3 regions of the Nitrosomonas domestica genome follow, and region 3 is predicted to be linked to each of the others. Evidence: predicted binding sites of a transcription regulator. Region 3 holds the regulator's gene; each other region holds the start of a gene.
What was found. The regulator sigma-54, encoded in region 3, starts transcription at its own class of promoters, with help from an activator protein. The targets are predictions, from matches to a motif close to TGGCACNNTTCCTGCT.

Region 1 (3,286 bases), 1.5 Mb from region 3:
TATTTGGCCGTTTACGCTGCCGGGCGGTTGCGCCAGGATACTTTGGTAACTTGGCCCGCCGCCACGGCCTACGGTGCCGCCACGACCGTGAAACAATCGCAATTCAATCCGGTGCTTGGCAAAAATTTTTGTAAGCTCGATTTCCGCTTTATAAATTTCCCAGTTCGAGGTGATAAAACCGCCGTCTTTGTTGCTGTCTGAGTAGCCGAGCATTACTTCCTGTACATTACCGCGCGAATTCAGCAGTTTGCGGTAATAAGGCAATGAGAATAACTGATCTATGATTTTGTTGCAGTTGCGCAAGTCCGAGATGGTTTCGAACAATGGAATGATATTAAGGTGTAATTGTGGAGTTTCGCCGCTTTGTAATAGGCCGACCTGCTGCAGCAAATAAGCAACTTCCAGGACATTGATAATGTTGGTTGTCATGGAAATAATGTAATTCGGCAGTGCAGCGCGTCCAAATCGCCGGTGAATGTCGGCTGCGCAGTGCAGAATGGATAATTCCGATTGCGCCAGTTCGGAAAAGCCGTCGTATGACGGCAGTGTCGGGCGGGGTTGGCTGATTTCATGCAACAGCCACTCGATGCGCCGGGTTTCATCCAGTTGCGCGTAACCGCTTGTGCCGGTGTGATGTTCGTATAATTCGCTGACCACTTGCTCGTGGATCTTGCTGTGCTGCCGCATATCCAGCGGGGTCAAATGAAATCCGAACACGTCAGCGGCGCGCCGCAAATTGCGTAGCGCTCCCCGGGCGATCCAGGCGGATTTGTGCTGTTTCAGCGATGCGATGATGATATCGAGATCGTGCAGAAATTCTGCACAATCGGGATACGGTTCCCGCTTTTCAGCGGTACTCAGTTGCAATACTTGGTGTCCGAATTGTTGCGCGGTTGCAACCAGGCGTGCAGCGATACTGAGAAAGATCCGGCGATAGGGCTCATCAGACCGGTTGGGAATATCAGGCGCGCTGGCCACCAATTGCTTGACGTCATCGCTGACGCTTACCAATTGTTCGGTTAAGCTCATTGAGCGGCCGATTTTTTGCGTCGTATCTATGTAATAAGCCAACGCAACCGATGATTGGCGCTCAACAGCCCGTACCATCACATCGTGCGTGACAAATGGATTGCCGTCGCGATCGCCGCCAATCCAACTGCCGATCCGAAGGAAAGAGGTAACCGCAGGAATATCTTTCTGATTCAGGCGGCGTTCAAGAAAATCCTCGATTTTTGCATAAATATAAGGAATTTCGGATAAGAACGTATAACTGTAAAAAGCCAAGCCGTTCTCGATTTCATCGTTAACCGACAGCCGGCTTGGCCGTAGCATGCGTGTTTGCCACAGAATCTCGATGGTCGCACGTAAGTTTTCTTCATTATGACGTAATTCGTTGGGTGTCAGCTCCGTTCGCGCCCGTTCTCTTAACAGCCGCTCAATGGTCAGCTGGCAATCCAATATACTCCGGCGCTGCACTTCTGTCGGATGCGCTGTTAGAACCGGTGAAACAACCGCTTTCTTAAAGAAATCAAAAAGGATAGACGGCGCATTGTTGTTGCTGGACAACACGCGTTCAAGCGCCAGTGTCAAACTGCCTTCCTGAAGCGGCGATCCGGCGCGCAGGTGCGCGCGCCGGCGCCGGTTATGATGAACATCTTCAGCGATATTCGAAAGCAGCGAAAAATAACTGAATGCGCGCACAACCGGCAATGAGTCGTCATCGCTTAAACGCTTCAGCAGCGTATCCAATTCTTGGCGCGCAACGGGATCCTGATCACGGTGAAAACGGATCGCGGTTTGACGGATATTCTCGACTAACTCAAAAGCATTATCCCCATCTTGTTCGCGCAATGTGTCACCCAGCATGCGCCCAAGAAAACGGATATCTTCGCGCAAGGGTAGATCTTTGTCGTCTGATACGTTATCACTCACACTATTTTTTCCTGAATCAGCAGCTTCCATTTCATGACACTTCCACGGTTAAAAATGAACCCGGCGTATACTTGCTGCAAGCCAAGTGAGCACCAGCCATGCTAAAATTATCTCCATTAGGAATTTCTTGAATTTTTTTCATCTTATATCGTAATGCCCAATTTACTATCAATACCCCGGAAAATTGTCATTGCTTCCCGGGAAAGTCTGCTTGCAATGTGGCAAGCCAAACATATCCAGAAGCGTTTAGGCGAATTATACCCGCAAACTGAAATCAGCATACTTGGTATGACAACGCGCGGGGATCAGATACTTGATCAATCGTTATCAAAGATTGGCGGAAAAGGCTTGTTTATCAAGGAGCTTGAGCAAGCTTTGGAAGATGGCCGCGCAGATATCGCGGTGCATTCCATGAAAGACATGCCCATGAATGTGCCTGAAGGTTTTCAGCTGGCCGCGATTACAGAACGGGAAGATCCGCGCGATGCGTTTGTTTCGAATCGTTACGCTTCTTTGGATGCATTGCCGCACGGCAGTGTTGTCGGAACTTCGAGCCTGCGGCGTGAAAGCCAATTGCGTGCGCGTTTTCCTCATCTTCAAGTGCAACCATTACGCGGCAACGTGCAAACCCGGTTACGCAAGCTGGATGAAGCGCAATACTCGGCAATTATATTGGCAGCGGCTGGTTTGAAACGCCTTGAACTCTCTGATCGCATTACCGCGTTGCTGCACCCTGAGCAAAGTTTGCCGGCAGTCGGACAAGGCGCGCTGGGGATCGAGTGCCGGGCGGATCGCACCGATTTGGTTGAGCTGTTGCAACCGCTTCATCACCAGGAAACAGCCTATTGCGTCGAGGCCGAGCGTTCCATGAGCCGTGTGCTGGGAGGCAGTTGCCAGGTGCCCTTGGGTGCTTTTGCCGAAATTATCGAGGGCTCGCTTCAATTGCGCGGCTTTGTTGCGCAACCGGACGGTCAGCGCATGGTTACTGGTGCTTTGGCGGGAGAGCCGGAAACGGGCATTACAATGGGGCAGCAGTTGGCTCAGAAATTGATTGCGGATGGCGCCGATGAGATTCTAGCCGCTTTAGTGCCGGCAGATGGATGGTAATGACATTTTCGGATAATAAACAACTCGCCGGACTGAATATACTGGTGACCCGGCCATTGCATCAGTCGACCGCTCTCGCGGCAAGTATTCGTTCATTAGGCGGCAATCCAATCGTGCTTCCGACATTGGAAATAGCGGATGTCGCTGATTTGTCTCCGTTATACGAAATAATCGACCGGCTGAATGAATTCGATTGGGCGATATTCGTCAGTCCCAATGCGGTTAACAAAGCGATGCCGTTAATAAC
Region 2 (3,286 bases), 670 kb from region 3:
GGCATGGAGGACGTGGTGATGCGGATTCTGGCCGCGGGCGAGCCGATTCCATTGGAAAACATGGGGTTTACAGAGCATAACCTGAAGGAGCTGAAAAGTATCATCAGCAAACCTTACGGGTTATTTTTTGTGTGCGGCCCGACCGGCTCCGGTAAAACGACGACGCTGCATTCCGTTTTAAAATATCTGAATCAGAACGATACCAAGATCTGGACGGCGGAAGATCCGGTGGAGATCACCCAGAAAGGTTTGCGGCAGGTGCAGATCAACGTCAAAGCGGGACTCACTTTTCCGGTCATCATGCGTTCCTTTCTGCGGGCGGATCCGGATATCATCATGGTCGGCGAGATGCGCGACAAGGAAACCACCAGCATCGGCATTGAAGCATCATTGACCGGCCACTTGGTTTTGGCGACCTTGCATACCAACAGCGCGCCGGAATCGGTGATCCGTTTGCTGGATATGGGCATGGATCCGTTTAACTTTGCCGATGCATTGCTCGGTGTGTTGGCGCAACGGTTAGCGAAACGGTTATGTAAACATTGTAAGGAAGCCTATGTCGCCAGCGAACAGGAAGTCGATACCTTGTTAGACGAATATTGCGTGGAATTGAGAAATATTGATCGTTTCAAAGCCGATCCCGAGACCGCGCTGCGTGAAATTCGCGCGCAATGGATCCAGCAATACGGTGACGATCAGGGCCGAATTACGCTTTACAAAGCTGTCGGATGCAACGAATGCGTTGGTACCGGTTATGCCGGACGGGTCGGGTTGCACGAGCTGATGACCGCGACCGATGCGCTCAAAAAGAATGTACAGGAGCGCGTGCGTGTGGCGGAAATGCTGGTAACAGCGTTGGGTGATGGGATGCGAACGCTAAAACAAGATGGGATTGAGAAGGTGTTACAAGGGGTTACTGATATGCATCAGGTGCGGGTGGTGTGTATTAAATAAAAAAACCGCCCACGATAGGCGGTTTTTTGTTTAGAACCTAATTATGCTTTAGCATATTGCACCTGCAGCACGAGTACGGCAGGTACTTGCTGCATTTACTGTCCATGTAACTTTTCCTTGTGCGTCGACGGCGGGCGTTAGGATATAAGTTTCACTATTCAAGCCTTGAACCGCTGTGGCAGTAGCTGTAATTTGACCGGCGGCCGTAACAACGACACCATTTAAGAAAGTGCTGGCTACAGGAGCTGCCGGTATCAATCCAAAAGCACCAAAAGCAACGCTTTGTATTGCAGGGCCGCCTGCATTAAAGCAGTTACCTTCTTGTACACATACTTCAATACCGGCTTTAATGCCTGCTGTTGCATTAATTACTTCTGTATATTTTGCCTTTAATGCGTAATTCTGATAAGCAGGCACCGCGACCGCTGCCAAAATACCAATAATGGCCACAACAATCATTAACTCGATCAGGGTAAAACCTTTTTGTACGTTTTGCATTTGCAGTTCTCCTTTTTGGTTGTGAGTAGGACACACCCGATGTGTGTGTATTGAATCGATAGCAGAATTCGTGCCAGAATTTCGAAAAAATAATTTCTATTTAATATTCAATGGTTATCAGTTTTATTTCAAGTAATTTATGATTAATTCAGATATGAAGATCAGCTTAAATTCATCGCTGAGTGAAAAGTATATTTAATACAATGCATTAGTTTCCAAAAACTTCTTTCCATAGCGCCAGTACCGCTTTGCGATCCTCTTTCAAAGGGCTGTCTTCAACCCGGGTGAATTTTTGTGCTTGGCTATCCACCGGCGCACTGCCGGCCATATCCGCTTCGCCATTCAAACGCTGCCGGTGCTGGATGCGCCGGAATTCGCGATAGGCCGATCGCGTTTTTTCCGCAGTGATTTTTTCTATGAGTCCCAGCTCTCCCGCAAGTTTTAAAAGCGCGATATTCCCGATGTTGCCGGTGAGTTCCGGATACTGATTCGAGTAGCCGAGCACCAGATATTGCACGATAAACTCGACGTCTATGATACCGCCGCGATCATGCTTGATGTCAAACAACGCGGTCGGATTGGGATGCGCTTCCAGCATCTTTTCACGCATTTTCAATATTTCCTGCTTAAGTCCGGTCAGGTTGCGTTGCTTGCACAAAATTTCTTTTCGCGTCTGCTCAAAAACATCACCGACGTGCGGATCGCCGACAACGAATCGAGCACGGGTCAGCGCTTGATGCTCCCATACCCAGGCTTGTTGATGCTGATATTGCGCGAATGCTTCCATCGAGCTGACCAGCAAGCCGGAAGCGCCGTTCGGGCGCAGACGCAGATCGGTTTCATACAGGAGCCCGGCGGATGTGTGGCGGGTCAGCCAGGCGTTGATGCTTTGTCCGAGCTTGGTATAGATTTCCGCTGCGTCGGGATGGTCATCGTCGTATAGAAATACCATGTCGAGATCGGATGCGTAGCCGAGTTCCTTGCCTCCCAGTTTGCCGTAACCGATCACTGCAAAAGCTGGGTTTTCACGGTGGCGTTTCTTCAAACCGGACCAGGCAAGATTCAGCACATTGTCCAGTACCAGATCGGCCAATGCGGTCAGATGATCACTCAACGTTTCCAATTGCAAGGAACCTTCGAGATCGGTAACCAGCAGGCGGAATACTTGCGCATGCTGGAAGTGCCGCAAAACGTCCATTTGCCATTCGATCACGTCATTTTTCGGATTGTTGACATGATTCAATTGGTAGATCAATTCGTTATTGAGTACTTTCCAATCCGGAACCGGATGCGGTTCAGCTTGGCGCAACAATTCATCCAGCAGGATCGGGTGGCGCCCCAGATAATCGCTTGCCCATTGACTGATGGAGGCGATTCCCGCGACGCGCTGCAAGGTATGTGGATGCTCCAGCAGCAACGCCAAGTAAGAAGATTGGGTGCTGATTTTTTCGAGTAATTGCAGCATGCGTTCCAGCGTGATGTCGACCGGCGGATGTTCCGAAGCGGTTTCAATGAGCATGGGTATCAACGTAATGATTTGTTGCTGGCTCGATTCGGCGAGATGCTGATAGGCATTATCTTGATAAAACGAGCGGATCCGTTCCGAGATTTTTTCGGGTTCGGTAAAACCCATGGTACTCAATTGCGTTGCGGCGGCTTCCGTTTGCGAGGTATCGTGCGCTTCGGCTTGCCATAAATAGGCCAGCATGTCATGCGAGGGAGATTTCCGGGGTGTGGCAAAAATGAGCTCAAAGTGACGCGTTACGTCACTCCGGTGTCTGTCCAATTGTTGCATGAACCGCTCGTAGCCGCTGAAGCCCATCGCGCTGGCGAT
Region 3 (3,286 bases):
TTTCATGGACGGAGAAGACTTAAGCCAGTTGCCGATCCATCGAAGAGCTAAATTAGGGTTGAGTTACCTGCCGCAAGAGGCATCGATTTTCCGGCGGCTGACGGTTGAAGAAAATATTCTGGCGGTGTTAGAGCTGCAGAATCTGGATGAAGAGACGAAACAGCGGTATTTAGACGATTTATTACACGATTTGCACATCAGTCATTTGCGCGATAATCCAGCTATCAGCTTGTCCGGAGGTGAGCGCCGCCGTGTGGAAATAGCCCGCGCTTTGGCGTCGCAACCACGTTTCATTTTATTGGACGAGCCTTTTGCCGGTGTTGATCCAATTGCTGTGTTGGATATTCAGAAAGTCATTGCTTTTCTGAAGGAGCGGAATATCGGTGTTTTGATTACCGATCATAATGTTCGTGAAACATTAGGGATTTGCGATCGTGCATACATCATCAGCGACGGACATGTGCTGGCTCAAGGCAGATCGGAAGAAATTATTGATAATGAGAAAGTTAGAGAAGTTTATTTGGGTGAACATTTCCGGATGTAGTTTCGGGAGACGGCTTGAATCGTTATTTTCAGTAATCGTTGTTTTTTCAGTGTCATGAAGCCAGCACTCCAACTTAAATTATCGCAACAATTGAGGTTGACGCCTCAGTTGCAACAATCTATCCGGTTGCTTCAATTATCGACGCTCGAGCTTAATCAGGAGATCGAGCGGATTGTGCAGGAAAATCCATTACTGGAAGTGTATGAAGAGTGGGATGTATCGACGGCTGAGAACGCCATCGAATCCACCGAAGCTTCCAATGCTGAAGACTTTAATCAGGTCTCCGCGGAAGATACTGTGTCTTTAAACGATGATGCTGCGGAAGATAATTTTGATTCCAATCCGGAATGGCCGCAAGAGAATGCTTCAGCTTCGAGTGGTTTCGAGGATGGTGATCGTGATTCATCACAGTTACTGGCGGAACCATCAAGTTTGCGGGAACATTTATATTTTCAAACCGCTTTAAGTCATATTTCAGAATCCCGGAAAAATCTAGTACGCTTGTTAATCGATAGCCTGGATGAAGATGGTTATCTGTTGCAGGATCTAAGCGAATTGCAGGAAATGCTGCCCGAAGAATTGGGGATTGCGCAAAATGACTTGGAAGAGGCGCTCGACTGCTTGCAACATTTTGATCCGGCCGGCGTAGGCGCGAGGAATTTGAAAGAGTGTCTGGTATTGCAGTTAAAAGCGCTGCCCGGCGAAGTCTGTTACCGGGAACAAGCCATTCGAGTTGTGCGGGAATATCTGGAAATTCTGGCATCCCATGATTTCATGCAAATCAAGAAATTATTGGGGTGTGAAGATCAAAGCTTGCGTGCCATTCAGAAGCTGATCACGAACTTGAATCCAAAACCGGGTGCGCAGTTTAATTTACATAGTGAACGCTATATCGTTCCGGATATCACGGTTGCCAAGAAAGACGGAACCTGGGTGGCGAGCCTGAATCAGGCTGCAATTCCGCGTCTCAATATCAATCATCTCTATGCTAATATATTAAAGCAGGAGCATCATTCCGAACGTGGTTTGATAAACCAATTGAATGAAGCTAAGTGGTTGATTAAGAACATTCAGCAACGCTCAAGTACCATTCACAAAGTAGCCAGTGTCATTGTGGAGCGTCAACAGCAATTTTTTGAGCATGGAGATGTTGCCATGCGGCCGCTGGTGTTACGGGAAATCGCGGAGGTGTTGAATCTTCACGAATCGACGGTATCCCGGGTCACCACGCAAAAATTTATGTATACTCCGCGTGGCATTTTTGAACTGAAATATTTTTTTGGTAGTCATGTTGCCACCGATTCCGGCGGCGCTTGTTCTGCGACGGCTATCCGTGCATTAATCAAGCAGCTGGTACAGGAAGAAAATCCAAGGAAACCGCTCAGCGATAATAAAATCTCAAACATACTGGAACAACAAGGAATCGTTGTCGCCCGTCGCACTATTGCAAAATACCGGGAATCGTTACAGATTCCTGCAGCCAATCTTCGTAAATCCATTTAACAGAATAAGGGAATAATAATGAACTTAAAACTTACCGGTAACCATGTAGAAATTACTGATGCAATGCGCGATTATGTCACTTCAAAAATCGGGAAGATTACACGGCATTTTGATCATGTTATTGATGTCAGCGTCATCCTGTCGGTGGAGAAACTCAAGCAAAAGGCCGAGGCCAATGTTCATATACGCGGCAAAGATATTTTCGTCGAGACCGACAGTGAAGACATGTATGCATCTATTGACAGCTTGGTTGATAAGCTCGATCGGCAGATACTCAAGCACAAGGAAAAAAACCTGGAGCGGCGCAATCACGGCGCGTTAAAAGATCAAGAGCTGGAATGATTAAAAATATAAAGCAGTTCGGCTTTCATATGAATACCCGATAGCTGTTACATTTTTATTCACACGCGCCGTGTTCAAGAAACTGCAAATTTAATCTCCGTTTATAAATTCAATTTTCCATGAATCAGATTTCGCAATTGTTACCACTCTCCAATGTCATTGTCGATCTCGATGTGACCAGCAAGAAACGTGTTTTCGAGCAAGCCGGGTTGTTATTTGAGAATACCAATCATATTGCGCGGAGCCAGGTTTTTGATAGCTTGTTTGCACGCGAGAAATTGGGTTCGACAGGGTTGGGGCAGGGAGTCGCGATTCCGCATGGCCGGATTAAAGGTTTGCGCGAGGCGGTCGCTGCGCTGGTGACAATGAAGGAGGGCATTCCATTCGATGCGCCGGATGGACAACCGGTGAATATTGCCTGCATTTTATTAGTTCCGGAAAAAGCCACTGACAAGCATTTGCAAATTCTAAGCGAACTGGCGCAGATGTTCAGCGATAGACAGTTTCGTGAACACATCCTGCAGTGCAAGGATGCGGCCACGATTCACAAGCTGATAGTTGATTGGGAGTCTTCCAGTGTCCCGAATTAGCATTGCACAACTTTTTGAAGATAAAAAAGAAAAACTCAAGCTGAGTTGGATTGCCGGTCAAAGCGGTAGCTCGATTGAGCTGAGTGAAGACGAAATTTCCCATTCGGGCCAAGGCATGATCGGGCATTTGAATTTTATCCATCCGGATCGCATACAGGTCATCAGCAGCGATGAGATTCACTATCTGAACAAACAGGAAGCTGCTTCCTTAGAGAAGAAAATCAATCAGCTAATACAAAGTAATCTGGCTTGCATCATTGTTGCGGATGATGCGGAGGTTCCTAAAGCGATTCTCGATATGGCCAAT

Region 1: ppc (phosphoenolpyruvate carboxylase) is a predicted target of sigma-54. The motif match lies at 2,021-2,036, and genes of this name have one in related genera.
Region 2: RBH92_RS11310 (pilin) is a predicted target of sigma-54. The motif match lies at 1,513-1,528, and genes of this name have one in related genera.

Annotation. Positions count from the first base shown of each region.
Region 1 covers NZ_CP133083.1:224,051-227,336, forward strand. The annotation lists gene ppc (phosphoenolpyruvate carboxylase) at 1-1,962, opposite strand, end outside; gene hemC (hydroxymethylbilane synthase) at 2,086-3,039, shown strand; gene RBH92_RS01170 (uroporphyrinogen-III synthase) at 3,039-3,286, shown strand, end outside.
Region 2 covers NZ_CP133083.1:2,402,064-2,405,349, reverse strand. The annotation lists gene RBH92_RS11315 (GspE/PulE family protein) at 1-954, shown strand, start outside; gene RBH92_RS11310 (pilin) at 1,003-1,452, opposite strand; gene glnE (bifunctional [glutamate--ammonia ligase]-adenylyl-L-tyrosine phosphorylase/[glutamate--ammonia-ligase] adenylyltransferase) at 1,661-3,286, opposite strand, start outside.
Region 3 covers NZ_CP133083.1:1,735,157-1,738,442, reverse strand. The annotation lists gene lptB (LPS export ABC transporter ATP-binding protein) at 1-544, shown strand, start outside; gene RBH92_RS08135 (RNA polymerase factor sigma-54) at 599-2,047, shown strand; gene hpf (ribosome hibernation-promoting factor, HPF/YfiA family) at 2,066-2,389, shown strand; gene RBH92_RS08125 (PTS sugar transporter subunit IIA) at 2,509-2,979, shown strand; gene hprK (HPr(Ser) kinase/phosphatase) at 2,966-3,286, shown strand, end outside.